4 regions of the Streptomyces sp. NPDC029041 genome follow, and region 1 is predicted to be linked to each of the others. Evidence: riboswitches for the same ligand, from Rfam matches in the RefSeq annotation. Region 1 holds a riboswitch; each other region holds the start of a gene.

Evidence for each region. A riboswitch is a leader RNA that binds a small molecule or an ion and turns the genes downstream of it on or off. The one in region 1 is predicted to bind cobalamin.
Region 2: another riboswitch for cobalamin. It lies ahead of AB0F04_RS36550 (ABC transporter substrate-binding protein); the one in region 1 lies ahead of AB0F04_RS10250 (prenyltransferase/squalene oxidase repeat-containing protein).
Region 3: another riboswitch for cobalamin. It lies ahead of AB0F04_RS11275 (ribonucleoside-diphosphate reductase subunit alpha); the one in region 1 lies ahead of AB0F04_RS10250 (prenyltransferase/squalene oxidase repeat-containing protein).
Region 4: another riboswitch for cobalamin. It lies ahead of AB0F04_RS19005 (energy-coupling factor ABC transporter permease); the one in region 1 lies ahead of AB0F04_RS10250 (prenyltransferase/squalene oxidase repeat-containing protein).

The regions. Positions count from the first base shown of each region.
Region 1 is NZ_JBEZWO010000003.1:664,753-671,766, reverse strand. Features, by position in the region: gene AB0F04_RS10260 (energy-coupling factor transporter transmembrane component T) at 1-1,019, opposite strand, end outside; gene AB0F04_RS10255 (SCO2322 family protein) at 1,012-1,647, opposite strand; gene AB0F04_RS10250 (prenyltransferase/squalene oxidase repeat-containing protein) at 1,644-2,855, opposite strand; cobalamin riboswitch at 2,968-3,102, opposite strand; gene AB0F04_RS10245 (phosphotransferase) at 3,148-3,828, shown strand; gene AB0F04_RS10240 (SAM-dependent methyltransferase) at 3,864-4,679, shown strand; gene AB0F04_RS10235 (helix-turn-helix transcriptional regulator) at 4,684-5,589, opposite strand; partial or broken gene AB0F04_RS10230 (nuclear transport factor 2 family protein) at 5,648-5,878, opposite strand; gene AB0F04_RS10225 (MBL fold metallo-hydrolase) at 5,908-6,933, opposite strand.
Region 2 is NZ_JBEZWO010000024.1:2,044-9,057, forward strand. Features, by position in the region: gene AB0F04_RS36540 (ABC transporter ATP-binding protein) at 1-193, opposite strand, end outside; gene AB0F04_RS36545 (iron chelate uptake ABC transporter family permease subunit) at 190-1,182, opposite strand; gene AB0F04_RS36550 (ABC transporter substrate-binding protein) at 1,245-2,261, opposite strand; cobalamin riboswitch at 2,330-2,520, opposite strand; gene AB0F04_RS36555 (CoA-binding protein) at 2,603-3,031, shown strand; gene AB0F04_RS36560 (APC family permease) at 3,186-4,790, shown strand; gene AB0F04_RS36565 (4-hydroxybenzoate 3-monooxygenase) at 4,813-6,039, shown strand; gene AB0F04_RS36570 (metalloregulator ArsR/SmtB family transcription factor) at 6,340-6,699, opposite strand; gene AB0F04_RS36575 (cation diffusion facilitator family transporter) at 6,763-7,014, shown strand, end outside.
Region 3 is NZ_JBEZWO010000004.1:198,962-205,975, reverse strand. Features, by position in the region: gene AB0F04_RS11295 (cytochrome P450) at 1-903, shown strand, start outside; gene AB0F04_RS11290 (helix-turn-helix domain-containing protein) at 916-1,878, opposite strand; gene AB0F04_RS11285 (hypothetical protein) at 1,972-2,214, shown strand; gene AB0F04_RS11280 (ribonucleotide-diphosphate reductase subunit beta) at 2,127-3,134, opposite strand; gene AB0F04_RS11275 (ribonucleoside-diphosphate reductase subunit alpha) at 3,134-5,485, opposite strand; cobalamin riboswitch at 5,609-5,743, opposite strand; gene mctP (monocarboxylate uptake permease MctP) at 5,989-7,014, opposite strand, start outside.
Region 4 is NZ_JBEZWO010000007.1:76,238-83,251, forward strand. Features, by position in the region: gene AB0F04_RS18985 (maleylpyruvate isomerase N-terminal domain-containing protein) at 1-231, opposite strand, end outside; gene AB0F04_RS18990 (ATP-binding cassette domain-containing protein) at 307-1,161, opposite strand; gene cbiQ (cobalt ECF transporter T component CbiQ) at 1,158-1,907, opposite strand; gene AB0F04_RS19000 (energy-coupling factor ABC transporter substrate-binding protein) at 1,914-2,282, opposite strand; gene AB0F04_RS19005 (energy-coupling factor ABC transporter permease) at 2,279-2,980, opposite strand; cobalamin riboswitch at 3,010-3,195, opposite strand; gene AB0F04_RS19010 (serine/threonine-protein kinase) at 3,324-4,769, opposite strand; gene AB0F04_RS19015 (MFS transporter) at 4,997-6,289, opposite strand; gene AB0F04_RS19020 (ABC transporter permease subunit) at 6,286-7,014, opposite strand, start outside.

The sequences.
Region 1 (7,014 bases):
AGGGGGAGGGTCGGGGCCACCAGGGGGACCACGCCCGGGTGCAGGGCCGCCGGGTCGCGGGCCGCGGCGAGGGCGAGCAGGGCCGCGGCCGCGACGCCGGAGGCGACGACCAGCCAGGCGCGCACGTCCCAGCGGTCCGGGCGGTAGCGGGTGCGCAGGGACCGGCGGCCGCCTAGCTTGAGGCCCGCGAGGGCAGCGGTGAGACCGGCGAGCAGCACGGGCAGGCCGTACGCGCCGCCTTCGGCCGTGAGCAGGCCGTACGTTCCCGCGCAGACGCCCAGCAGGCCGCCGAGGGTGAGGGCGGCGGTGGTACGGCGTACGGCGGGCGGGACGTCGGCGGTACGGCCGTAGCCGCGGGCGTCCATCGCGGCGGCCAGGGAGACCGAACGCTCCAGCGCGCCCTCCAGGACCGGGAGCCCCACCTGCAGCAGGCCCCTGATGCCCCTGTCCGGGCGGCCGCGCAGGCGGCGGGCGGCGCGCAGGCGCCGGACGTCGGCGATGAGGTTCGGGGCGAAGGTGAGGGCGACGACGACCGCGACACCCAGCTCGTACAGGGCGCCCGGCAAAGACTTCAGGAGGCGGGAGGGATTGGCGAGGGCGTTCGCGGCGCCGACGCAGATGAGGAGCGTGGCCAGTCTCAGTCCGTCGTACAGGGCGAAGGTGAGGGCCTCCGCGGTCACCTCGCCGCCGAGGCGGATGCCCTGGGCCCAGGCGGGGAGCGGAAGCTCGGGGAGGGTGAGGAGGGGGTGCGTGCCCGGGATGGGGGAGCCGAGGACGGTCGCGAAGAGCAGGCGGACGAGGATCACGGCGAGGGCGAGTTTGACGAAGGCGCCGTAGGAGCGGGACCAGGGGGTGTCCGGGCGGCGGGTGGCCACGACGTAGGCGGAGACCATGACGAGGAGGGCGAGGAGCAGGGGGTTGGTGGTGCGGGTGGCCGCGGTACCGAGGGCGAGCGCCCAGAGCCACCAGGCTCCGGGGTGCAGTTGGGCTCGGCCTCGACACCGAGGGCTGCTACCCACGCCGGCGTACCTGCCAGATCGCCGCGCCGCCCAGGACCACCACCACGGCGATGCCGCCGATCAGGCCCAGGGACGGCCCGTCGTCCGAGGGGGAGTTCTGCTCCACAGCCGGCTTGCGCTCTCGCTGCTGCTGGGAGACCTGTTCGCCGCAGCCCTTCCGCGGATAGCCCGAGATCGCGCACAGCAGGGCGTTGGTGTCGTAGCGCAGCGGCTCGGCCACCGTGGCAAGGGCCTCGGCCGTCGTCGCGTCGGGGGAGACGCGGGCGCAGGCCGTGCGGGCGGCGGGCGGGGATTCGCCCCCCGGTGCGTCCGACGGTGTGCCGAAGTCGATGACCAGGGCCACCCGTTTCCTGCCGTCCTGCGCGGGCGTCTTCGCGCAGATCGCCGCGAAGCGGGCCGCGCCTCGTGGCCGGGCCGCGTCCGCGGAGTCCTCGCTCACCGCGAAGCGGAAGCCCTGGACGTCACCGTCCGAGGGGCGGGCCTGGGACGGGCCCTGGGTGGCGTAGACCCAGTGGCCGGCGTCGCGCTCCCAGAACGACCAGTACCGGTAACCGGCGGCCTGGGCCTGGCCCGCCCCCGCGCACAGCAGGAGCGAGGCCAGGAGAAGCAGAAGGACCCGGCGCGTCACAGCTGCTGCTTCTTGCGGCCGGTGAACAGGAAGCCGATGCCGATGCCGGCGACCAGGCAGACGCCGACGTACCACCAGACCCCGAAGAAGCCGGAGCCGGAGTCCTCCTTCTCGTCCGAGGCCTTGGTTCCGGTCTTCCCGGCGGTCTGCGGGGCCGGGCCCGTCGCGCCCAGCTGCTTGACGAGGTCGGCGCCGCCGAAGTCGCGCGGGTTCGTGCCCGTGGCGTGGGCGGCGAGGATCAGCTGGGCGTAGGCGGCCGGACCGCTCCGGGCGGCCCAGGACGCGGAGTTCTTCTCCAGCCAGCGCACGGACTTCTCCGCCTGGGAGGCGTTCCCCTGCGCGGCGAGCGCGACGACCGCGTCGGCGGTGTTGCCGTAGTCGGGCTGGGGCTCGGCACCGGCCAGGGCGGACATGAGGTGGTTGCCGTCCTCGGCGAGAGCGGCGGTGAGGTAGCCCGCGCCGTTCGCCGCCGCCTGCTGCGGCGTCGTGGCCTTCTCGCAGGTCGCCTCGGACTTCCTGCCGGGCTCGACGACCATGCCCTTGCCCAGGGCGCCGAGCACACCGGCGGCCGTGGCGTCCGCGTTGGCGGCGAGCCCGCCCTTCTTGTCCGGCTGGAACGCGAAGGCCCCGCCGCCGTCCCCGCCGCAGGGCAGGGCGAGCTTCAGCAGCGCGTCGTAGGGCGACTTGCCGTCCTTCTCGACCCGGCCGGGCTTCTCGCCCGCGGCGGCGAGCGCGCCGATGACGACCGACGTCGAGTTGGTGTCGCTGGCCCCGCCGGGCGAGTAGCCCCAGCCGCCGTCCTCGTTCTGCACGGACTTCAGCCAGCCGACGGCCTTGCGGGTGGTGCCGTCGTGCCCGCCGAGCGCGGCCAGGGCCTGCACGGCGGCGGACGTGGCGTTGGTGTCGAGCATCGTCTTGGCGTCGCACGCGGTGGTGGGGTCGGGCCGGTAGGAGGCGAAGCCGCCGTCGGCGCACTGCTGGCGCACCAGCCACCGCACGGACTTCTCCGCCGGCTTCACGCCCACCGTGTCCTGAGCGAGCAGGGCGAGCGACTGCCGCCACACACCGTCGTACTTCGGGTCGGTCGAGCCGTACAGGGCGGAGGGGAACGCCTGGGAGGACGACGGGGACGGGTCGGCGGCGGCCGGGGTGGCGGCGCCGATCACGGCGACGGCGGCCAGGACCGCGGCGCTGCGGCGGACGTTCATGATCGGCGGGTGCCTCTCCCTGCTGGGGAGCCGGGCAGCGCGGGACACCCCCGGGCGGCTCGGCTCCGTATACCTCGACGGTGCCGCGCACCGGCGGGCTGCCGGGCACGCGAGCCGGTCACGAACCGTACGCGGCGATCCGGCTCCCGCCTGTGCGCGGCGGTCACGGTTGCGAGTCAGCGCCGGAATTGCACCGGCTTCCCCCCGTACGGTGTGATGACGACCCGCTTACTGTACCCGCACGTAGGAAACGGGTTGAGGGGGTGCCGGGTGGGCCGGAAAGCTTCGCCCCATGCCGACCACACCTCCACCGGGAAAGCTGCTCGGCTCGGGGCGTCGTGCCGATGTGTACGAGATCGACGAGGCGTGGGTGCTGCGCCATGAGCGCGACGGCGGGGGTGACGCGGCCACCGAGGGCGCGGTGATGGAGCATGTGCGCGCCCACGGGTATCCGGTGCCGCGTGTGCGCCCGGCCGGTTCGCGCTCCGACCTGATGATGGAGCGGCTCTCCGGCCCGACGATGCTCCAGGCCTGCCTGGCGGGCACCTTCGACCTGACCGAGGCGGGCTCCCTCCTCGCCCGGCTGCTGCGCGACCTCCACGCCGTCCCCGCCCCGTGCTCCACCGACCCGGCCGTCAGCGTCCTCCACCTGGACCTGCACCCGGAGAACGTGATCCTCACCGCCGACGGCCCCCGGGTCATCGACTGGTCTGATGCGGCGGAGGGGGACCCTGGGCTGGACTGGGCGACGACCGCGGTGATCCTCGCGCAGGCCGCCGTCGCCGGAGACCTCCTTTCCGCACCCGCCGACGTCATGCTGACCGCCCTCCTCGCCGGTCCGTCCCCGCTCACCCGCCCCTTCCTGACCAAGGCCCTGTGCCGCCGGGGCGCGAGTCCGGTGATGAGTCGGCGGGAGGTCGAACTGCTGGGATGCGCCGAGGAGTTGATCCTCTCTCGGGGGTGGAGGGGCTAACGTGGGGCTCCCCGACCACACACGCAGGAGCGTCCATGACCGACCAGGCGGAGACCCCCGAGCAGGAGCCGTTCCCCAAGATCGACACCTCGGTGCCGCACTCGGCCCGGATCTGGAACTACTGGCTGGGCGGCAAGGACAACTACGAAGTCGACCGGGTCGCCGGTGACGCGTTCCGCGAGGTGTTCCCCGGGATCGAGACCGGGGCCCGCGCCGCCCGCTACTTCCTCGCCCGTGCCGTGCGCCACCTCGCCGCCGAAGAGGGCATCCGCCAGTTCCTGGACATCGGCACCGGCCTGCCCAACGTGGACAACACCCACCAGATCGCCCAGCGGGTGGCGCCGGAGAGCCGGATCGTCTACGTGGACAACGACCCGCTGGTGCTGGCCCACGCCCGTGCCCTGCTCACCAGCACACCGGAAGGCGTCACCAACTACGTGGACGCCGACCTGCGCGAGCCCGGCACGATCGTCCGGGAAGCCGCGAGGACACTCGACTTCGACCGGCCCGTCGCCCTCATGCTGATGGGCATCCTGGGCCACATCGAGGACCACGACGAGGCCCGCTCGATCGTCCGGCGGCTGGTGGACGCGCTGCCCCCAGGCAGCTACCTCGTGCAGTACGACTCCACCGACACCAGCGAGGACTACGTCCGGGCCATCCAGACGTACAACGACGGCGGTTCGATCCCGTACATCCTGCGCAGCCCCGAGCAGATCGCGCGCTACTTCGACGGCCTGGAGCTGCTCGATCCGGGTGTGGCGTCCTGCTCGCGCTGGCGTCCCGACGCGGCGGCCCTGGGCCTCCCGGCCGAAGTCCACCAGTACGGCGGCGTCGCCCGCAAGAACTGAGCCGTCAGGTCTCCTGAAGGATGCGGTGCAGGAGGGTCGGAGTCTCGTCGGGCGACTCGGCTTCGACCACCAGCCGGTTCATCGCGTCCCAGTAGCACTCGATCTCGGCCGGCCGGTCCGGATAGAGGGCCCCGGTGAGCTGCTCCAGGTGGACCACGTCGGGCAACTGCCCACCGGGCAGCCGCAAAATGGTGACCGAACCGCACTCCGCGGCGTGCGCGCCGGCGCTGAACGGCAGGATCTGCACCGTGACGTTCGGCAGCCGGCAGCTGTCGATGAGGTGCCTCAGCTGCTCGCGCATCACACGGACGCCGCCCACGGGGCGGCGCAGCGCCGCCTCGTCGATCACGGCCCACAGCCGGGTCGCCGGCTGCCGGTGCAGGATCCGCCGGCGTGCCATCCGCAGCGCCACCCGGCGGTCGGTCTCCGCCGCGCCGGCGTCCGGGTGCGCGAGCCGGACGGCGGCCCGCGCGTAGTCGGCGGTCTGCAGCAGACCGGGAACACGCTGGACCCGGTAGCAGCGGATGACGCTCGCCGCCTGCTCGGCCCCGAGGTAGGTCTGCGTCCAGGCGGGCACGACATCGCTGTAGGACCGCCACCAGGCGGGGGTGTTGGCCTGCTCGGCCAGCGCCAGCAGGGTGGCGCGCTCGGCCTCGTCCGTGACGCCGTAGAGCGTCAGCAGGTCAGCCACGTCGCGCAGTTTGAAGCCGTGGCGGCCCGCCTCCATCCGGCTGATCTTGGACGAGGAGGCGCGGATGACATGCCCCGCGTCCGCCCGCCCGATGCCCCGCTCCTCCCGCAGCCCGCGCAGCCGGGCCCCCAGGGCCAGCCGCGGCACCATGGGCCCGGCGCACCCGCTGTCCAGGGACCCGCTGCCGGTCGTCGTGCGTGCGGCTTCGTCGGTGCCCATGGGCGTCTCTCCCGGTGCGAGCGTTGCTTCCGACCATCCTAGGGGGCGTCCGGCGGCATCAAGGGCCTTGTGGGGCAGGCGGGTTCGGGTGCGGCGCGGGTCCGCCGAAGGGAAGGTGGAGGGGGCGTGAGGCGAGCAGCCGGGACCCGTCGCCGACCCGGCGGAACGTGTCCTCGTAGTGCCCGATCCGGACCGGCGGCCCGGCCGGGACGACACCGCCCCCGCAGCCGTCGACGCGGTACGTCGTGAAGCAGGAGACCGCCCCGGCGGTGTCCGGCGATGTCACCGTGCTCGCCCCGCCCCCTGCTTGCGCGGCCTTCACACCGCCACGTACGTCACCGGCTCGCTCCCGGGTACCGCCTCCGCCCGCCCCAGCTTCACCAGCCGCCGCAGATGCGCCTCTGCTTCCGAGACGGCGATGGTGCGGGAGCCGTAGGGGATCTGGTCCCAGGGGCGGTTCCACTCCATGCGCTCGGCGAGCTGCCAGGGGGTGAGGGGCTCGGCGAGCAGCGCCAGCAGGTCCGTCAGGCGGGACTCGTGGTGGGTGAGCAACTCTCGTACGCGCCCGGTGGCGTCGGAGAACGGGTGCTGGTGGGCCGGGAGGATCTCGGCGGGGGTGAGGCGGCCGACGCGTTCCAGGGAGTCGAGGTAGTCGCCCAGGGGGTCGGTGATGGTGGCGTCGTCCGGGTCCTCGTAGAGGCCGATGTGCGGGGTGATCCCGGGCAGCAGGTGGTCTCCGGAGAACAGGCGTCCGCGGCCGGGGAGTTGCCCCGGGTGGGTCTCCTCCAGGTGGAGGCAGACATGGCCGGGCGTGTGCCCCGGGGTCCAGATCGCGCGCAGCCGGCGGCCGGGGAGGTCGAGGAGTTCGCCGGGGACGATGTCGCGGTCGGGCAGGGCGGGGGAGAGGCCGGGCAGGGCACGGGGGCGGGCCCGGCGCAGGGGCGCGAGGTGCTCCTCGGGCGCACCGGCCGCGGCGAGTTTGGCCGCCATGTACGCGTACCAGCGCTCGGGACGCGCCTCCCGGGTCCGCCGTACGACCGCGGTGTCCGCCGCGTGCATCGCGATCCAGGCGCCCGACGCCCGCCGGACCCGGCCGGAAAGGCCGTGGTGGTCGGGGTGGTGGTGGGTGACGACCACGCCGTGGATCTCGGCGGCCGAGGTGCCGCAGGCCGTGAGGCCCCGCGCGAGGGTGTCCCAGGACTCCGGGTCGTCCCAGCCGGTGTCGATCAGCACCGGGCCGCGGTCGGTGTCGACGACGTACACCAGCGTGTGACCGAGCGGGTTGTCCGGGATCGGGACCCGGAGCGACCGGACGCCTCCGCCGTGGTCGGTCACCTGTGTCATGGGGTCCCCCGTCGCCGGCTCCCCGTCACTATAACTAGAACGGGTTCCAGCGAGGAGTCTCCGTGTGGTGCGCGGTCCGTG
Region 2 (7,014 bases), on a different contig from region 1:
AGGACGGCGGCAGCAGCCCGGCGAGCAGCCTCAGCAGGGTGGACTTGCCGGAGCCGTTGGGGCCGAGGACGCCGACCGTGGAGCCGGTCTCCGGCGCGAGGGCGACGCCGTCCAGGATGAGGCGCCCGTCGGCACGGCGGCTGACCCGGTCGGCCCGCAGCCCCTCCCCCGCCGACGTCTCCGCGCCGCTCACCGCGCCCTCCGGGTCCGGTACAGCACCGCCACGAACGCCGGCACGCCGATCAGCGACGTCACGACACCCACCGGGACCTCCTGCGGATCGAGAACGGTACGGGCCAGCGTGTCCACCCACACCAGGAACACCGCTCCCGCGAGGGCGGTGACCGGCAGCAGCCGTGCGTGCCCGGGGCCGGTCAGGGCCCGGGCGGCGTGCGGCAGGACCAGTCCGACGAAGCCGATCGCCCCGGCCGAGCTGACGAGAGCCGCCGTGAGCAGAGCCGTGACGCACAGCAGGACCAGGCGGGTCCGGGCGACGGACACCCCGAGCGCGGCGGCGGCGTCCTGCCCGAAGGCGAAGGCGTCCAGGGTCCGGGCGTACGACAGGCACACCACCAGCGCCACCGCCAGCACGGCCAGGCACAGCCACACGTCGGTCCAGCCGGCGCCGCCGAGCGAGCCGAGGAGCCAGAACAGCACGCCGCGGGTCGTCTCGGCGTCGGCGGAGGTCATCACGACGAAGGAGGTGAGCGCGGAGAAGAGCTGCATGGCGGCCACGCCCGCGAGGACGACCCGGTCGGTGGTGCCGCCGAGGGTGTGGCTGAGCAGCAGCACCAGCGCGAACGACAGCAGGGCGCCGAGGAACGCGCCCGCGGACACCGGGAGGGCACCGCCGCCCACGCCGAGTACCACGACGAGCACCGCTCCGGTGGAGGCGCCCGAGGACACCCCGAGCACGAACGGGTCGGCGAGCGGGTTGCGCAGCAGGGACTGCATCACCGCCCCGCACACGGCCAGTCCGGCCCCGCACACGGCGGCGAGCAGGGTGCGCGGCAGTCGCAGCTGCCAGACGATCCCGTCCCGGATCGGCGTCAGCCCGGAGCTGCCGAGGCCGAGATGGGCGGCCACGACGGACCACACGTCGGCGACGCCGAGGTCGGCGGGGCCGATGGTGATGGCCACGGCGAGGGAGGCCACGAGTGCGACGGCCCCGGCCAGGCCCAGCGCGAGCCCGGCCCCGCGGCCGGGTCCGGGCCCGGCGGCCGGCAGCTCCTGCTCCCGGGCGGTCACTTCACCAGTCCGAACCTGCGCAGCCCGGCGGCCACCTGTTCCACGCCCTCGACGGTGCGGATCGTCGGGTTCATGGCCTGCCCGCTGAGCAGCACGTACCGCTTGTGCCGGACGGCGTCCATGTTCCTGGTGACCGGGTTGGACTCCAGGAAAGCGATCTTCTTCGCGGCCGACTCGGCGGTCTGGGACTTGCGGGTCAGGTCGCCGATGACGAGGACGTCGGGGTCGCGGTCGGCGACGGTCTCCCAGTTGACCTGTGGCCACTCCTCGTGGGTGTCGTCGAAGACGTTCTTCGCGCCGAGGGCCCGGGTGATGATGCCGGGCGCTCCGCAACAGCCCGCCATGTAGGGCGACTCGGAGTTCGCGAACCAGTACAGGAGGGTGACGTGGGAGGCGTCGATGCCCGCCGTGGCCTTCGCCATGCGCTGCCGGAGGGAGGCCACGAGTGCGTCGCCGCGTTTCGTCACGCCGAACACGCTCGCGAGGTCGTGGACTTCGCCGTAGACGGTGCCGATGCCGAGGGTCTTGTCGCGTGCGCCGTCGCCGCCGCCCGAGTTGTCCTTGCCGGCGCAGTCGGACGGGGAGACGTAGGTGGGGACGCCGAGTTTCTCGAACTGCTCGCGGGGGGCGACGCCCCCCTTGCCGAGGGTGGAGACGAAGGACGCGGTGACGAAGTCGGGCTCGGCGTCCAGGACGCGTTCGAAGGACGGGTTGTCGTCGGCGATGCGCGGCACCCGGGCGTTGGCCTTCTCCAGTCCCTTCATCACGGGGTCGGTCCAGGTGGCCGTGCCCGCGAGTCGGTCGGCGAGACCGAGGGAGAGCAGGATCTCCGTGGTGCCCTGGTTGAGGGACACCGCGCGGCGAGGTGGGGCGGCGACCCGGACCTCGTGCCCGCAGTCGGTGAGCGTGACGGCGGCCTTCGCGTCGGGGGACGGGCCGCCGCCGCAGCCGGTCAGGAGCAGGGAGCCGGTGATGAGCAGGACGGCGGCGCGGGCGGGTCGGGCCAGGGGCACGGGAACCAGTCCTCAGTCGTCGAGGGCCCGATCGCGGGGCCCGGTCGTACGGTGCTCCCCCGCCGCGTGCGGCCGCGGGGGCCGCCAGCAGGTCTTCGGACTCGGGTTCACCCGGGTCGGAGCGCCTTCCCGGACGTCCGTGCGGAAGTCCAGTGGCCGAGGCCCCGCCCGTCCCCCTCACCGCTGCGCGTCAGTTCCGGATTCGCACCGGATTCCCTGACCCACGTACATGGGTTCGACTGGCTTCGGCAAGCTATCACGGGGATCGTCCCGGGAATCACCGCGCACCCGGAGCCGTTGAACGGGGAGCAGCTCGTCCACGACTTGCGAGGAGGCCGCCGGTGTACGGCGACGAGGCAACGGTCCGCAGGATCCTCACCGAGCTCGGCGACACCTGGGCCGTGGTGGGCCTGTCGTCGAACCGGCAGCGCGCCGCGTACGGCGTCGCCGCCGTGCTCCAGCGCTTCGGCAAGCGCGTCGTTCCGGTGCACCCGAAGGCGGAGACCGTGCACGGGGAGAAGGGGTACGCGAGCCTGGCGGACATCCCCTTCGACGTGGACGTCGTGGACGTGTTCGTGAACAGCGACCTCGCCGGAGCCGTCGCGGACGAGGCGGTCGCCAAGGGCGCGCAGGGTGTCTGGTTCCAGCTCGGTGTGATCGACGGGGCGGCGTACGACCGGACCCGCGCGGCGGGCCTGGAGATGGTGATGGACCGCTGCCCGGCCATCGAGATCCCACGGCTGCCTCATCACCGCGTACAGGAATCCTGAAGCGTTTCCCAGGAAACACCCGCAGCCGGTCAAGGCTTGACGCGCCCGGTCAAGGCTGCACAACTCGTCTTCTGCCGCCGAGTAGTCCATTCCTAATCTGAGGCCTCTTGCTCACTGAACTCTCCGAGTTCGTCTATGAGAGGCCCCTGAATTCATGGAAAGAGACGGCCTGCGCCGGGATGTCGGGCTGATCGGGCTCATGTGGGCCTCGGTCGGCTCCATCATCGGCTCGGGCTGGTTGTACGGCGCCGAGAAGGCCGTCGTGGCGGCCGGCCCCGCGGCGATCCTGTCCTGGCTCATCGGTGCGGTGGCGATCGTGCTGCTGGCACTGGTGCACGCGGAACTGGGCGGCATGTTCCCGGTCGCCGGCGGTACCGCCCGTTATCCGCACTACGCGTTCGGCGGACTGGCCGGCATGTCCTTCGGCTGGTTCTCCTGGCTCCAGGCCGCGACGGTGGCACCGATCGAGGTCGAGGCCATGATCGGCTACGCCGGGCACTGGCACTGGGCGCAGGGCTTGCAGCACCCGAAGGACGGAACGCTGACGACGAGCGGCTTCGTCGTCGCGGTCGTCCTGATGGCCGTGTTCGTCGTCGTCAACTTCCTCGGGGTGCGGATCCTGGCGCACACCAACAGCGCCGCCACCTGGTGGAAGGTGGCCGTACCGCTGGCGGCGATCTTCATCATCGCGGCGGGCAACTTCCACCCGGGCAACTTCACCGAGCACGGCTTCGCGCCGTTCGGTGCCCACGGTGTGCTGAGCGCCGTCAGTTCCAGCGGCATCATCTTCGCCCTGCTGGGCTTCGAGCAGGCGATCCAGCTGGCGGGCGAGAGCCGCGACCCGCAGCGGGACCTGCCGCGCGCGACGATCGGTTCGGTCGCCATCGGAGCGGCCATCTACGTCCTGCTCCAGGTCGTCTTCATCGCCGCCCTGCCGCTGGGCTCGTTCGTGCACGGCTGGACCAAGCTCGACTACCCGGGCATCAGCGGCCCGTGGGCGGGGCTCGCGACCCTGCTGGGCCTCGGCTGGCTGAGCGTGGTGCTCTACCTGGACGCGGTGGTCTCCCCGGGCGGCACCGGCCTGATCTACACGACGGCCACGTCCCGCGTCTCCTACGGGCTGGCCCGCAACGGCTACGCGCCGAAGATCTTCGTCCGCACCGACGCGCGCGGCGTGCCGTGGTTCGGGCTGATCGTGTCCTTCGTGACGGGCGTGGTCTGCTTCCTGCCGTTCCCGAGCTGGCAGCAGCTGGTCAGCTTCATCACCTCGGCGAGCGTGCTGATGTACGCGGGCGCCCCGCTGGCCTACGGCGTCTTCGCGGACCGGCTGCCGCACCGGGAGCGCCCCTACCGCCTGCCCGGCGGGAAGGTCCTCTCTCCGCTGTCGTTCGTGGTGGCCAACCTCATCATCTACTGGTCCACGTGGGACACCCTGTGGCGGCTCGGCGTGGCCATCGTCCTCGGTTACGTCCTGCTCGGCGGCTACGCCTGGTACGCCACGCGCAAGGGCCTGCCCGACGCTCCCCGGCTCGACTGGAAGGCCGCCCAGTGGCTGCCCGTCTACCTGCTCGGCATGGGCGTCATCTCCTGGCAGGGCGGATTCGGCGGCCAGGGACACCTCGGACTGTGGTGGGACATCCTGGTCGTCGCGGTGTTCTCGCTGGCGATCTACTACTGGGCCCGGGCCTCGGCCTCCCTGTCCGGGGAGATCGAGCGGAGCATCGAAGAGGTTGCGGTCACGGAGGTGCCGGTCCACTGAGACAGACCTTCATAATGTGCGGATGCCGCCCCAAGCCCCCGAGCCCCTCGACTCCGGCGCCCCGCAACGCTTCCCAGTCGTTGTCGTGGGCGCCGGTCCGGCGGGTCTGACCGTCGGCAACATCCTGCGGGCCGCGTCCGTCGGCTGTCTGGTGCTGGAGGCGGAGACCCGTGAGTTCGTCGAACAGCGGCCCCGCGCCGGGGTGATCGAGGAGTGGGCCGTCCGGGGCCTGGAGAAGCGGGGCCTCGCCCGTGATCTGCTGGACCGGGCGGAACTGCACACCGCGTGCGAGTTCCGCTTCGACGGGGAGCGCTACCGGTTCCCCTACGGCGAGCTGACCGGCAGTCACCACTTCGTCTACCCGCAGCCGTTGCTGGTGACGGACCTGGTGCGCGAGTACGCCGACGTCCGCGGCGGCGAGATCCGCTTCGGCGTCCGGGACGTGGAGCTGCACGACGTCTACAGCGACCGGCCGTCGGTGTCGTACACCTGCCCCGAGACGGGTGAACGCCGGCTGGTGCACTGCGACTTCGTCGCCGGGTGCGACGGGGCACGCGGAGCGACCCGGGCCTCGCTCCCTCCCGAGCGGGTCCGGATCGCGCGGCACGACTACCGCGTCGGCTGGCTCGCCCTGCTCGCCGAGGCGCCGCCGTCCGCCGACTGCGTGCTGTTCGGCTGCCACCCGCGCGGGTTCGCCGGCCAGATGCCCCGCAGCCCGGAGGTGACCCGCTACTACCTCCAGTGCCCGCCGGGCGACGCTCCGGAGAACTGGCCGCACGAGCGTGTCTGGTCGGAGCTCCGCCGGCGGCTCGGGGCGTCCGGCGTGCCCCCGCTGACCGAGGGGCGGCTGATCGAGAAGCGCGTGCTGGACATGCACGACTACGTGGTCGAGCCGATGGTGCACGGCCGGCTCCACCTCGCCGGTGACGCGGCCCATCTGGTCGCCCCCATCGCCGCCAAGGGCATGAACCTCGCCCTGCACGACGCCTTTCTACTGGGCGACGCCTTGGTGGCCCGGCTGACCACGGGTGACGTCAGCGCTCTGGCCGGTTACGAGCAGGCGTGCCTGCGGCGCGTGTGGGACTACCAGGAGTTCTCGCAGTGGCTGTCCGAGGTGTTCCACGGCACGGCCACGGGCGACGCGTTCCGCGCGGGCACCGCACTCGCCCGGCTGCGCCGCCTGTTCACCTCTCCCACCGCGGCGGCCGCCTTCGCCGAGCAGTACCTCGGGACGGCGGCGCGTCACTGAGCGGACCGTCGCGTCGGCAACAGCCGCGGAGCGAGCCGCGCCGACCGGGACCGCGGTGCGGAGCGAGCCGCGCCGGCCGGGACCGCGCCACGGAGCGAGCCGCGCCGGCCGGGACCGCGCCACGGAGCGAGCCGCGCCGGCCGGTACTGCGCCGCGGAGCGCGCGTACTCGCCGGGACCGCGGCGCGGAGCGAGCCGTGCTCGTCAGGACTGCGCCGCTAAGCGCGCGTACTCGCCAGGACCGCGGCGCGGAGCGAGCCGTGCCCGTCGAGGGTGCGGCGCGCTGCCGAGCGAGCCGCGCTCAGTCGTGCAGGGGGCGGTCGCTGAGCCGGTGGTCGGCCACGTTCAGTGCCTCGTCGACCAGCCTGCGCAGGTGGCCGTCGCGCAGCGAGTAGATCACCCGGCGACCCTCCTTTCGCGTGGTCACCAGGCCCGCCAGACGCAGTCGCGCCAGGTGCTGGCTGACGGCCGGCCTCGCCGCCCCGCACGCCTCTGTGAGCGTCGTGACGTCGGCCTCTCCCCCGGTCAGCGCGTGCAGCAGGGCGAGCCGGGTCCGGTCCCCCAGCAGGGCGAGGAGCTCCGCGGCGAGGGCGAGCTGCTCCTCGCCCGGGCTGCGCGGATGCGCATCGTGTGCAGATGACAGGTGCATGCGTGCGCTCATACGCACATAATGGCGGCACGGCACGGGTACGTCCACTCCCGCGCACACCGGAAGGGGATCCACGTGAGCGAACGGCACGAGCACGCCCACTCTCACCAGCACGAGCATGGGCACGACCATGGGCACGAGCACGGTTCCCGGCACGGGCTGCGCCACCGGATGGCCCACCTCCTCGCCCCGCACTCCCACGAAACCGCCGACAAGGTCGACTCCGCCCTGGAGTCCTCGGCACGCGGGATGCGTGCGCTGTGGGTCTCGCTCGCCGTGCTCGGCGTGACGGCGCTGGCCCAAGCGGTCGTCGTGGCCGTCTCGGGA
Region 3 (7,014 bases), on a different contig from region 1:
GCCGTGCGGGTCGCGGCCCGTTGCCTGCTGCGCGGCGAGTACATGGACGAGCGGGCCGAGCGGCTGTGCGTCGCCCTCGCCACCGTCTTCCGGGGGATGTACCGGCGGATGGTGGTCCCGCTCGGTCCGCTCTACAACCTGCCGCTTCCGGCCAACCGGGAATTCAACCGGGCATTGGCCGATTTGCATCTCCTGGTCGACGAGATCGTCGCCGAGCGCCGGGCATCCGGTCAAAAGCCGGACGATTTGCTGACGGCATTGCTGGAGGCCAAGGATGACAATGGCGAGCCGATCGGGGAACAGGAGATCCACGATCAGGTCGTCGCGATCCTCACCCCCGGCAGCGAAACCATCGCCTCCACGATCATGTGGCTGTTGCATATGCTCGCGGAGCATCCCGAACACGCCGACCGGGTGCGCGACGAAGTCGAAGCCGTCACCGGTGGGAAGCCGGTGGCATTCGCAGACATCCGAGGACTCAGGCACACCAACAATGTCGTGGTCGAGTGCATACGTTTGAGACCGGCCGTCTGGGTTCTTACGCGCCGGGCGGTGCGGGACACGGAACTCGGTGGATACCGTATTCCGTCCGGGGCGGACATCATCTACAGCCCCTTCGCGATCCAGCGCGACCCGAGGTCGTACGAGCGCAACCTGGAGTTCGATCCGGACCGCTGGCTTCCGGACCGGGTCAAGGACATCCCGAAGCACGCCATGAGCCCCTTCAGTGTCGGCAACCGCAAGTGCCCGAGCGACCACTTCTCGATGGCCATGCTGACGCTGATCACGGCGGCGCTGGCCACCAGGTACCGCTTCGAGCAGGTGGCGGGGTCCAAGGACGAAGCGCGGGTGGGGATCACGCTCCGGCCGCACGACCTGCGGGTACGGCCGGTCGCACGGTGAGAGGGCCGTGCTTCAGGCCGCTTCGGGGCCTCTGAAGGTGCGCCGGTAGGCGTTCGGGGTGGTCCCGATCACCCGGACGAAGTGGTGGCGCAGCGTGGCCGCGTTGCCGAACCCCGTTCGGCCGGCGATCGCGTCCATGGTCTCGTCCGTCGCCTCCAGCAGCCGCTGGGCCAGCAACACGCGCTGGCGCAGGATCCAGCGGTAGGGAGTCGTGCCCGTCTCCTGCTGGAAGCGGCGGGCGAAGGTCCGCGGGGACATGTGGGCGCGGGCGGCCAGCTGCTCGACGGTGACCTCCTCGTCGAGGTGCCGCTCCATCCACGCCAGCACCTCGCCGATGGTGTCGGCCTCGGGGAGCGGCAGCGGGCGCTCGATGTACTGGGCCTGGCCGCCGTCGCGGTGCGGCGGCACCACCATCCGCCGGGCGATCTTGTTGGCGACCTCGGTGCCCTGCTCCTTGCGCACCAGGTGGAGGCAGGCGTCGATCCCGGCGGCCGTGCCGGCGGACGTGATCACGGGGTCCTCGTCGACGTAGAGCATGTCCTGCTCCACGACCACGCGTGGGTACTGCCGGGCCAGGTCCTGGGCGTGCTTCCAGTGCGTGGCACAGCGCCGGCCGTCCAGCAGCCCCGCCGCGGCCAGCACGAAGACGCCGGAGCAGACGCTCAGCACCCGGGCGCCGCGGTCGACCGCGCGGCGCAGGGCGTCCAGCAGTTCCGGCGGGAAGTCCCGGTGCGCGTAGCTCTGCCCGGCCGGCACGGCGATCAGGTCGGCCGTCTCCAGCCGCTCCAGGCCGTGCTCGGCCTGGAGCGAGAAGCCCGAGTTCATCCGCAGCACCGGACCCTCGGCCGAGGCGACGGCGAAGTCGTACACCGGCAGGCCCTCGTCGCTCCGGTCGGTGCCGAAGACCTCGCACACCACACCCAGTTCGAAGGGGTTCACGCCGTCGAGGAGGGCGACGGCCACGTTCTGCAGCATGCGTCCAGTGTGCCTCGCCGTTGGCAGTAATTCGAGGGTCTACGGCAGTACTGCCACTGACGGTAAGGAGTAATCAGCGCGACAGTGGTGTCCATGAACAGCAACCAGGTAGAAGCACTGATCGGACTGACCGCCACCTTCGGGATCCTGGTCCTCCTGATCCTCCCGTCCGTGATCGGCCTGGTGCGCGAGAGGCGCATCGACCGTCAGATCCGGGAGGCCCAGGAGGCCCGCGAAGAGGTGCCGGCTCAGAAGTCCTCGTCCAGGTCGACGGTGCCCTCCACCGCCACCTGGTACGCCGAGGGACGCCGCTCGAAGAAGTTGGTCAGCTCCTGAACCCCCTGGAGCTCCATGAAGGAGAAGGGGTTCTCGGAGCCGTACACCGGAGCGAAGCCGAGGCGGGTCAGCCGCTGGTCCGCCACGCACTCCAGGTACTGCCGCATCGACTCGGTGTTCATGCCCGGGAGACCGTCACCGCACAGGTCGCGCGCGAACTGCAGCTCGGCCTCGACGGCCTCCCGGAGCATGTCCGTCACCTCCTGCTGGAGCCGGTCGTCGAACAGCTCCGGCTCCTCCTTGCGGACGGTGTCGACCACGTCGAAGGCGAAGGACATGTGCATCGTCTCGTCGCGGAACACCCAGTTGGTGCCGGTGGCCAGGCCGTGCAGCAGGCCCCGGCTGCGGAACCAGTAGACGTACGCGAAGGCGCCGTAGAAGAACAGGCCCTCGATGCACGCGGCGAAGCAGATCAGGTTGAGCAGGAAGCGGCGGCGGTCCGCCTGGGACTCCAGGCGCTCCAGCTTCTCGACCTCGTTGATCCACTTGAAGCAGAACCCGGCCTTCTCGCGGATGGACGGGATGTTCTCCACGGCCGCGAAGGCGGCGGCACGGTCCTCCGGGTCGGGCAGGTAGGTGTCCAGCAGCGTCAGATAGAACTGGACGTGCACGGCCTCCTCGAAGAGCTGTCGGCTCAGGTACAGCCGCGCCTCGGGCGAGTTGATGTGCTTGTACAGCGTCAGCACCAGGTTGTTCGCGACGATCGAGTCGCCCGTCGCGAAGAAGGCGACCAGCCGGCCGATCAGGTGCTGCTCCGCCGGTGACAGCTTGGCGAGATCGGCGACGTCGGAGTGGAGGTCGACCTCCTCCACGGTCCAGGTGTTCTTGATGGCGTCCCGGTAGCGCTCGTAGAAGTCCGGGTAGCGCATGGGGCGGAGAGTCAGCTCGAAGCCGGGGTCGAGCAGGTTCTGGCTGGTCATTACTGGCAGGCCTCGCAGGACTCGGGGTTTTCCAGGGAGCAGGCGACCGCTTCGGGATCGGGGGTGGCCTGCACGGGGACGCTGGCCTTCGCGGCACGGGCGATGCGGGTCGCCGGGCGCGAGCGCAGGTAGTACGTCGTCTTCAGCCCGGACTTCCAGGCGTAGGCGTACATCGAGGAGAGCTTGCCGATGGTCGGCGTCTCCAGGAAGAGGTTCAGCGACTGGGACTGGTCCAGGTACGGAGTCCTGGCCGCCGCCATGTCGATCAGACCGCGCTGCGGGATCTCCCACGCCGTGCGGTAGAGGGCGCGCACGTCCTCGGGGATCCAGGCGAAGTCCTGCACCGAGCCGTTGGCCTCGCGCAGGGCCTCACGGCTGCGGGCGTCCCACACGCCGAGCCGCTTCAGCTCGTCCACCAGGTAGGAGTTGACCTGGAGGAACTCGCCCGACAGCGTCTCGCGCTTGAAGAGGTTGGACACCTGCGGCTCGATGCACTCGTACACGCCCGCGATGGAGGCGATGGTGGCCGTGGGCGCGATGGCCAGGAGCAGCGAGTTGCGCAGGCCGGTCGTGGCGACGCGCTCGCGCAGGGCCGCCCAGCGCTCCGGCCAGGCCGGCTCGGTGTCGTAGTGGTCGGGGTGCAGCACGCCCCGGGCCGTACGGGTCTTCGCCCAGGCCGGAAGGGGGCCGTTGCGCTCGGCGAGGTCGGCGGAGGCCTCGTAGGCGGCGAGCATGATGCGCTCGGCGATACGGGTGGACAGGGCCTTGGCCTCGGGCGAGTCGAAGGGCAGGCGCAGCCGGAAGAAGACGTCCTGCAGACCCATCGCGCCGAGGCCGACCGGACGCCAGCGGGCGTTGGAGCGGCCCGCCTGCTCGGTCGGATAGAAGTTGATGTCCACGACCCGGTCGAGGAACGTGACGGCCGTGCGGACGGTCTCGTCCAGGCGCTCCCAGTCGATGTCCCCGCCGGTCACGAACGCGCCGAGGTTCACCGAGCCCAGGTTGCAGACCGCCGTCTCACCGTCGTCGGTGACCTCCAGGATCTCCGTGCAGAGGTTGGAGGAGTGCACGACGTGGCCGGGCTCGGCCGTCTGGTTGGCGGTGCGGTTGGCGGCGTCCTTGAAGGTCATCCAGCCGTTGCCGGTCTGCGCCAGGGTGCGCATCATGCGGCCGTACAGCTCGCGGGCGGGCAGGGTCTTCTTCGCCAGGCCCTTCGCCTCGGCCGCCCGGTAGGCGGTGTCGAACTCCGCGCCCCACAGGTCGACCAGCTCGGGCACGTCCGAGGGGGAGAACAGCGACCACTGGGCATCGGCGTTCACGCGCCGCATGAACTCGTCCGGCACCCAGTGCGCGAGGTTCAGGTTGTGCGTACGGCGGGCGTCCTCACCGGTGTTGTCGCGCAGCTCCAGGAACTCCTCGATGTCGGAGTGCCAGGTCTCCAGGTAGACCGCCGCCGCGCCCTTGCGCCGGCCGCCCTGGTTCACGGCGGCCACCGAGGCGTCCAGGGTCTTCAGGAACGGGACGATGCCGTTGGAGTGGCCGTTGGTGCCGCGGATCAGCGAACCGCGGGCGCGGATGCGGGAGTACGCGAGTCCGATGCCGCCGGCGTGCTTCGACAGCCGGGCCACCTGGTGGTACCGGTCGTAGATGGAGTCCAGCTCGTCCTTGGGGGAGTCGAGCAGGTAGCAGGACGACATCTGGGGGTGCCGGGTGCCGGAGTTGAACAGGGTGGGGGAGGAGGGGAGGTAGTCGAGGCGGCTCATGAGCCCGTAGAGCGCCGCGACCTCGTCCAGTGCGCGCGTGGTGTCGTCCTCGGCGAGGCCGCTCGCCACCCGCAGCATGAAGTGCTGGGGCGTCTCGACGACCTTGCGGGTGTGCGGGTGACGCAGCAGGTAGCGGCTGTGCAGCGTGCGCAGGCCGAAGTATCCGAAGCGGTCGTCGGCCGCCCGGTCGATCAGCGCGTCGAGACGGGCGGCGTGGACGCGTACGAACTCGGCGGTGCGGTCGGCGATGAGGCCCTCGCGGTGGCCGACCGCGACGGACTCGGTGAAGGACGTGACGCCCTGCGAGGCGGCCTCTTCACGGATGCCGATGGTCAGCAGCCGGGCGGCCAGCCGGGAGTAGGCGGGGTCCTCGGAGATCAGACCGGCCGCGGCCTCCGTCGCCAGCTCCCGCAACTCCCGCTCGTCCGCCCGCGCGGAGCGGCCGCGCAACGCGGCGGCGGCGACCCGGCCGGGATCGGCGTCGGGGAGGTCGGCGGTCAGCTCGGTCAGGGTCCGCAGCAGCGCGGCACCGGGGGCGTCGTGCTCTTCTTCGGCGGCTGAGACCGGTTCGGCTGGCGCGATGGTCACGTGGGGCTCTCCCTCGCTCGGCACGGGGGCCTCGTCGAGGGCAGGGGGCAGCACACGAGCGCACGCGGCGTCGCGTCCACCGGCCCATTCCACGAGGCCCGGACGTCAGGGCACACCGGCCGGGTGGCCGGGCGCGCTGTCGGCAGGTCCTCGGACTGACGCCCATACGCCTATATGGGCATGGGTACACCGTTGCGGGACAGTTCCGGATTCGCACCGGATTCCCCTGCGGCGGCAGCGAGCATGAGCATACATCTTGTGCCGGGTTCGGGCGGCACCCCCAGATGTTGTGTCGCGACGGTTTCAGAGCGTCAGCTGGCAGGTGAGAAGAGTGATCTCCGTCAGTGCCGCGAAGGGGTTCCGGTCACGCTCGGGCGGGGCGTGCGTGTGTACGACGGCGGGCCGCCGTTGGTGTGATCTCGGCGGCCCGCTGCGGGTGTTGTGTGGTTGTTCGCGCCCACGCGGCGGAGCCGCATGAGTGATACGGCCCCGCGCCCCTGGGGTCAGTGAGCCGAACCGGCGGTGGCGGGCGGGAGTTCCACCTGGACGCCGGGGTCGCCCGCGTCCGCCGTGTAGTCCTCCGGCTTGGTCTCGTCGATGCCGTCGGGGGCCTTCAGGGCCTTCAGGACGAAGGTCAGGACCACCGTCACCACCACGTTCAGCACGAACGCCGTGAGGCCGATGTAGCCGATCTCCCCGATGCCCGGGATCTCCTTCGCGGAGCCGCCGAAGTGCTTTTGCGTCGGGGAGGCCACGCCGTACGCCGCGACCGTGCCGTAGATCATGCCGACCGCCCAGCCCGCGAGCAGCGCCCAGCGGTGGAACCAGCGCGTGAACAGGCCGCCGACCAGGGCCGGGAAGGTCTGCAGGATCCAGATGCCGCCCAGCAGCTGGAAGTTGATGGCGACCGTCTTGTCCATGGTGAGGACGAAGGCCAGGGCGCCGACCTTCACCAGCAGGGAGACCAGCTTGGAGACCTTGGTCTCCTGCGCCGGAGTGGCGTCCGGCTTGATGAAGTCCTTGTAGATGTTGCGGGTGAAGAGGTTCGCGGCCGCGATGGACATGATGGCCGCCGGCACCAGCGCGCCGATGCCGATCGCCGCGAACGCCACACCCGCGAACCAGTCCGGGAACATCGTCTCGAACAGCTGCGGGATCGCCAGCTGCCCGTTCTGCACCTTGATGCCGGCCGCGATCGCCATGAAGCCGAGCAGCGCCAGCAGACCCAGCATCAGCGAGTACAGCGGCAGGATCGTGGTGTTGCGGCGGATCACCTCACGGCTCTTCGAGGACAGCGTCGCCGTGATCGAGTGCGGGTACATGAAGAGCGCGAGGGCGGAGCCCAGCGCCAGCGTGGCGTACGTCCACTGGCCCGGCTCGGCCGGTGTCAGCGCACCGCGCGGCGCGCCCGTCGCCGGGTTGGTCTGGCCGTACGCCTCTCCGGCCTTGGCGAAGATCTCGTCGAAGCCGCCCAGCTTGATGGGGATGTAGATGATCGCCACCGCGATGACGATGTAGATCAGCGTGTC
Region 4 (7,014 bases), on a different contig from region 1:
GCCGGTCGGCGGCGTGTCCGAGACGTCCCAGTAGGTCAGCGCGTCACGGGTCGGTTCGCGGTCGGCGGGGGTGGCCAGGGTGATCAGGACGTCCTGGGCGTCCACGATCAGATGGCACACCAGGTCCCGTACCAGCCAGCCCGTACAGCCGGAGGGCCGCCCGAAGTCCTCGTCGGAGAGAGCGGCCACCGCCGCGCGCAGCGCCGTCCAGGTGCGGGAGAACAGATCCACCCCGGCAACGTAGTGCCGCGCGGCGGCGCCGGACAAGCGCGTTTCGGCCGGCCCGGCCCACCGCCGGGAGGGCCCTCACCCTCCGGGCGCCCCCAGCCGCCCTCCCACGAGCCCGGCGAGCTCGTCCGGTGTACGCGGACCCGGCTCCGTTTCCGTCACCAGGCCCTGGAACCGCAGGAGTTCCGTCACCGCCGCACCCCACGGCAGACGCAGCCCCGCCTCGCGCAGGAGATCCGTGCGGCCCAGTGCCGTGGCCGCGGGCCCGGTGCGGACACCGGACGGCGTGAGGAGCGCGGCGTCGTCGGCCCAGCGCAGGGCGAGATCGACGTCGTGGGTGGCCATCACCACCGTGGTGCCGGCGGCACGGAGCCCGTCGAGAGTGGTGAGGAGCCGCTCCTGGCCGTCGGGGTCGAGTCCGGCCGTGGGCTCGTCCAGGACGAGGACGCGCGGCCGCATGGCGACCGCACCCGCGATGGCCGTGCGTTTGCGCTGTCCGTAGGAGAGCAGATGGGTCGGCCGGTCGGCCAGGGCCGTGATGTCCAGGGCCGCCAGCGCCTCCGCCACCCGCGCCCGTACCTGCGTGTCGTCCAGACCGAGGTTCAGCGGCCCGAACGACACGTCCTGCTCGACGGACGCCGCGAACAACTGGTCGTCGGGGTCCTGCACCACCAGCTGCACGGTCGTCCGCAGCCGGGTCAGCCCCTTGCGGTCGTACGCCACCGGCTGGCCCTCGACCGTCAGCCGCCCCTCGTGCGGCTTCAGGCCGCCGCTGAGCAGCCGCATCAGTGTGGTCTTGCCGCTGCCGTTGCGGCCGAGCAGCGCCAGCGCCCGCCCCTCGCGGATCTCGAAGTCGAGGCCACTGAGCACGGTCGGGCCGTCCTCGTAGGCGAAGGACGCGCCCCGCAGGGCGACGAGGGCGGGCTCGCTCATGTCAGCGGCCTTTCCAGTGCGAAGGTGAGGACGGCCAGCGCGACGAGCAGCGCGCAACTGGCCGCCGTGAAGCGGACGGAGACCCGGGCCTCGGGCACCAGGACCCGCAGGGTGCCGTCGTAGCCGCGCCCGGCGAGCCCGGCCTGGAGCCGGCCGGCCCGGTCGAAGGCCCGGACGAACGCGGTGGCGCCGAGCCCGGCCAGGGAACGCCACTGAGCGCCCCGGCTGGTGTGCCCGAGCCGGGCCGCCTGGGCCTCCCGGATGCGCCGCATGGAGTCCAGCAGCAGGAAGCTCATCCGGTACGTCACGAGCGCGACGTCGACGACCGCAGCCGGGATCCGGGCCCGGACCAGTCGGGGCAGCAGGTCGGACATGGGCGTGGTGAAGGCGAACAGCAGCACGCCCAGGGAGGCCGCAGAGGTCCGCAGCAGCAACTCCGCGGCCCGCACCGGCCCGTCGCCGGCGAGGGAGACGAACCCCTTCGGCCCGCCCACCTGGACGAGCAGCGTGAGCGCGCCGGTGACGCAGAAGCCCAGCGGCACCCGGTAGGCCCGCCACAGCCGCCGCCCGGGCACACCGGCCGGACCCAGCAGCACCAGCAGGGCCGTCAGGAGCACCAGGGCCGCGCCCGGCCAGGGCGGCAGGGAGATCGCGAGCACGGTGAGACCGAGCCCGAGCACGGCCTTGTCCACGGGATGGCGGCGGCGCCAGCGACTGCTGTGCGCCGCCGCGTCGATCGGCAGCACCCGGGCTCAGTCCCGTTCCTCGGCGGACGTCCCGCGGGTGTCGGAGAGCGCGCTGTCGGCCTCCCGTTCCAGCGCCCGCCGCTCACCCTGCCGGCGTCCCCGGCGCAGGCCGAAGTAGTAGGCGAGGACCCCGGCGCCGAGGGCCGCCTGGAGGGAGAACAGTGCCGACTCGATCTCGCCGGACGGCGGTTCGTACAGCGGCGAGAACCACGGCTCGTAGTCGGGCTTCAGCTCGGTGATCGCCGTCTCGGCCTCGCCGTCGGCCCCCGCGAACGGCTCCTTCTTGTGGTCGCCGAGACCGAGCGCCAGGGGCAGCACCGCGAGCGCGACCACGGCGAGCAGCAGCACCAGGTTGATCTTCGTGTTGCGGTTCATCGGGCCACCGCCTCGGACTCGGCCGGGGCCTGCTTCTTGGCGAGGAGGACACCCAGCCGGGTCAGTTCGCCCTTGCTGGACTGCACCAGCAGCCGCATCACGAGCACGGTCAGCAGGCCCTCGCTCACCGCGAGCGGGATCTGGGTGACGGCGAAGATGGAGCCGAACTTGCCGAGCGCGCCCGGGAATCCGCTGCTCGGGTCGGGGAACGCGAGGGCCAGCTGCACGCTGGTGACGCAGTAGGTCGACAGGTCGGCGACGAACGCGCCGGAGAAGACCGCCACCATCAGCGGCGCGTTGGAGCGCCGCAGCAGCTTGTAGACGGCGTATCCGGCCCAGGGGCCGACGATCGCCATGGAGAAGACGTTGGCCCCGAGCGTGGTCAGGCCGCCGTGCGCGAGCAGCAGTGCCTGGAACAGCAGGGTGATGGTGCCCAGCACCGCCATGATGGGCGGCCGGAACAGGACGGCTCCCAGGCCCGTGCCGGTGGGGTGCGAACAACTGCCGGTCACGGACGGCAGTTTCAGAGCGGACAGGACGAACGTGAAGGCACCGGACGCCCCGAGGAGCAAGGTGCTCTCGGGGTGCTCGCGCACCTCACGGGTGAGCGACCGGACCCCGTGGACGACGAACGGCGCCGACGCGACGCCCCAGGCGACCGCGTGCGCCGGAGGAAGGAAACCCTCGGCTATGTGCATGGCTCAGCAGACCCTCTCCAGCACCTCGTGGATGGTTGACGCGCCTTGGCCGGTCTCCTGGCTGACGGGTACCACCGCCCGGACTCCGCCTTCCCGGGTCGCAAGGACCCAGTGGCTGCCCGTGAGGGCCGGAGCCGGACTTCCCGATTCACAGTGGCGAGGGCCGCACCGGCATCACACCGGATTTCCCGTTCACCAAGGCCTGGTGACAATAAGGCCGGGATAAGGGCGATGACAAGCCACCCAAGGGGCGCGCGAGGGGGCGCCCGTTCGCACACCGGCGCATCCTCCGGCTGGTCCACGCGCTCCGCGCGGGGTCTCTCCGCGCGATGTCCGGGCCGTGTCAGTCCTCGCCCCCGTCGTCCCCGCCGTCGTCGCCCGCCCCGTCGTCCCCGGCCGGGCCCGGCTTCTCCGGATCCGGCTGCTGCGGGCCGCCGTCGCCCACTTCCTCCGTCGGGGTCGCGGCGGTCGGCGCGGGCGCGGGAGGGGTCGGCGAAGGAGGCGGCGTGGACGGAGTGAGATCCCCCACGGTGCCGGTGGCGGGCGTGTCGGCCGCTGCCGGGCCGGCCGCCGGGTCGGCCTGCGGACCGGAGGAGCCGGGCGTGGCGGAGTCGGCGGACGGCGCGGCGGCGGGGCTGCTCGCACTCGGGGACGCGTCGGGTTCCGTGCCCTCCGTGGTCGTGTCGGGCGTGAACCAGCGCATGCCGATGAGCATCGCGGCGATGAAGAGTGCCGCGGCGGCTGCCGTCGCGGCCAGCTTCGACCGGTTGCCGTGACCGCCGCGTCCGCGCGAGCGGCCCGAACGCCCCGACTGGGCCGCCCGGGCGGCGGCGCGGTGGCCCGTGGTGGCCGGCAGCGCGTACGTGGTCGGGCTGCCGGTCTCGGCGGTCGCGTACGGTCCCGGCCCGGCGGGCATCGCCGCGGAGGCGGTGTTCGGCCGCGGCGGCGGCGAGACCTCCGGCAGCGGCTCGGGCAGACCCCGCCAGGCGCCCTGGGCGAACCACTCGGCGGCCTGCTGGGCGGTGGGACGGTCCTCGGGCTGCTTGGCGAGCAGACCGAGGAGATAGTTCTCGAACGCCGGCGGAAGCCCGGCCACACCGAGCTCGCGAGGCGGCACGGGAGCAGAGTCGAGGTGCTGGTGGAGCAGGGCGACGGCGGTGTCGGCCTCGAACGGCGGGCGCCCGCTGAGGAGCTGGTAGAGCACGCAGCCCAGGGAGTACATGTCGGAGGCGGGCCCCGCCGGCTTGCCCAGGGCCCGCTCGGGCGCGAGGTAGAGGCCGGTGCCGATGATCTGGCCGGTGGCGGTGAGCGCGGCGCCGGGGTCGTCGAGGAACCGCGCGATGCCGAAGTCCCCGATCTTCAGCGTGCCGGCCGCGTCCAGCAGCAGGTTGGCGGGTTTGACGTCCCGGTGCACGATGCCCTGCGCGTGCGCGGCGGCGAGCCCCGCGGACGCCTGCGCGGCGAGCGCGGCCACCCGCTCGGCGGGCAGCGCGCCCGAGCCGTTCAGCACCCCGGCGAGACTGTCGCCCTCGACCAGCTCCATCACCAGGTACAGCCGGTTGTCGTACTCCCCGAAGTCCAGCACACCGACCACGTTGGGATGGTTGAGGCGCCCGGCGGTCTGAGCCTCCAGACGGAACCGGGAGGCCGCCGTCGCGTCGGTGTCCTGGGGCAGCAGCAGCTTGAGGGCCACCGCTCTGGCGAGCGTCTCGTCGTACGCACGCCAGACCTCTCCCATTCCACCGCGCCCGATCTCCACATCCAGCCGGTAGCGGCCCGCTAGCAGCACTCGTCCTCGTCTCACGCATAGGGGAAGGTCGTCGCCGCAGGCCGAACTCCCCGCTTGTGGGCGGGGATTGGTGGGGGTGCCGCAGCCGACCCAGGATACTGGCGCGGCATGACCGCCGATCTCCGCGGCGGTGTCCTCGGACGGGCCCGGCGCGACATCCCGGAGCGGACCAGCCGGGCGCCGGGACGACACTCCCGGCGCCCGGCTGCCGCGGGCAACCGGTGAGGTCAGACCGCCGCGCCCGTCCCCTTCTCCCGGCGCGGCAACAGGGCCACCGCCAGGGCCGGTACGGCCGCCAGGACCAGCCACGGCACGGCGGCCGGCAGGCCCAGGTCGAGCAGGAAACCGGTGGCCGCGCTGCCGGCCAGGACGATCAGGCCCGAGACGGACGACAGCGCACCCGTGTAGAGCCCGAGCCGGCCCTCCTCGGCGAGGTCGGGCACCCAGGCGCGGGCGGCGGGGACGACCAGCATCTGTCCCACCGTGAGCAAGATCACGAAGCCCGCGGCCGGGAGCAGCCCGGCCGTGCCCGTCCAGCCGGCGGGCCGGGCCGCGGCCACCACCGCGAAACCGGACGCGATCAGCAGCAGCCCCGCGGCCATGGAGCGGCGCAGATCCAGCCGGTCGCCCGCCCAGCGGGTCACCGGCAGCTGGGTGAACACCACCAGCACGGAGGACAGCGCGAAGAGCCAGGACAACGGCGCCTGGGACCCCGCAGCGCGCTGCACCTCGTCCGGCAGGGCCAGATACAGCTGGTTGTAGGCGAGCAGATAGGTGCCGTACGCACAGCACAGGGCGAGGAAGCGGCGGTCGCGCAGCAGGGCGCGGACCCCGCCCCGCGCCCGGACGCGGACCCGGCCGGGGATGTGCTGCGGCATCAGCCACAGGTGCCCGGCGAGGACGAGCACGAAGACTCCGGCACCGGCCAGACACGCGGTGCGGAAGTCGACGGCGAGCAGCAGCGCGCCGAGCAACGGCCCCACGAACGCCCCCGCCTGGCCCGCCACGCTGAACAGGGCGAGGACCCGGGTGCGCGGGCCGTGCCCGTCCTCCTCCCATCCGACCGCCTGGCGGGCCACCTCGGACTCCACGGCGGGGGAGAAGAGCGCCGCGGCGAACCCGATCACCAGCACCGCACCGATCACGGCCCCGCTCGTCCCGGCGTAACCGAGCCATGCGAACCCGGCGATCCGCAGGCCGCAGCCCGCCAGCACGACCGGCCGCACCCCGAACCGGTCGACGAGCCAGCCGCCGACCACGAACAGCCCCTGCTGGCTGAAGGTGCGCAGCCCGAGCACGAACCCGACCAGCCACCCCGCCATGCCGATCGCGGTGCCGAGATGCTCGGCGAGGAACGGCAGGACGGCGTAGAAGCCGATGTTGAAGGCGAGCTGAGTGACGATCAGCAACCGCAGCAGCGGGGACAGTTGCCTGACGAGCCGCCAGGTGCTGTCGCGGCCTTCGCTGGGGATCGCTGGGGCGGCCTTGCGGGCCGGCACCCGGGAGACGGGGTCGGTCATCGTTCGTCTGTCTGTGAGGCGGACACGGGCGTCAGGAGGGCGTCGGGGCGGTCCGGGTGCCGTCGCGGGGCCGGCACGCTGTGCTCCACGGGGGGCAGGGCCGGGTTCGCCGGCCGGGTGCGCCGCCGGGGCAGCCGTACCCCGCCCGCGGCCGTCACCGCCAGTGCCCCGAGCAGGGCGAGGGCGGCGGCCGGGAAGAGGACGGCCCACGGGGCCCGTTCGGCGTAGGGCTGGTTCTCGGCGAGCAGCAGGCCCCATTCGGGGGAGGGCGGCTGGGCGCCGAGGCCGAGGAAGCCGAGCGCGGCGAGGCTGAGCGCGACGCCCGGGAGCCGGAGCAGGGCGTGCCGGGCGACCGGGGGCACGACGGCGGGCAGCAGTTCGTGCCGGAGCAGGTACCAGCGGCCGGCGCCCAGTGCCCGGGTGGCGACCAGATGGGTCGTCGCGCGCTCCTGCCGCAGCAGCGAGGACGTGTGCGCGGCGAGCGGGGACCAGGCCACGACGGCCACGGCGAGCGCGGGCGTCCAGGGACCGCTCCCGGCGATGCCGGTGACGAGCAGCCCGGCCAGTACGGGCGGTACGGCACTGAGTGTGTCGGCCAGCGGCCCGGACAGCCTCGGCAGCAGCCCCAGCAGCAGTCCGGCGACGAGGGCGGCGGCACTCACCGCGAGGGCGGTGCCGAGGGTGGTCACCGCCCCGTGGGAGATCCGGGCCAGGACGTCCCGGCC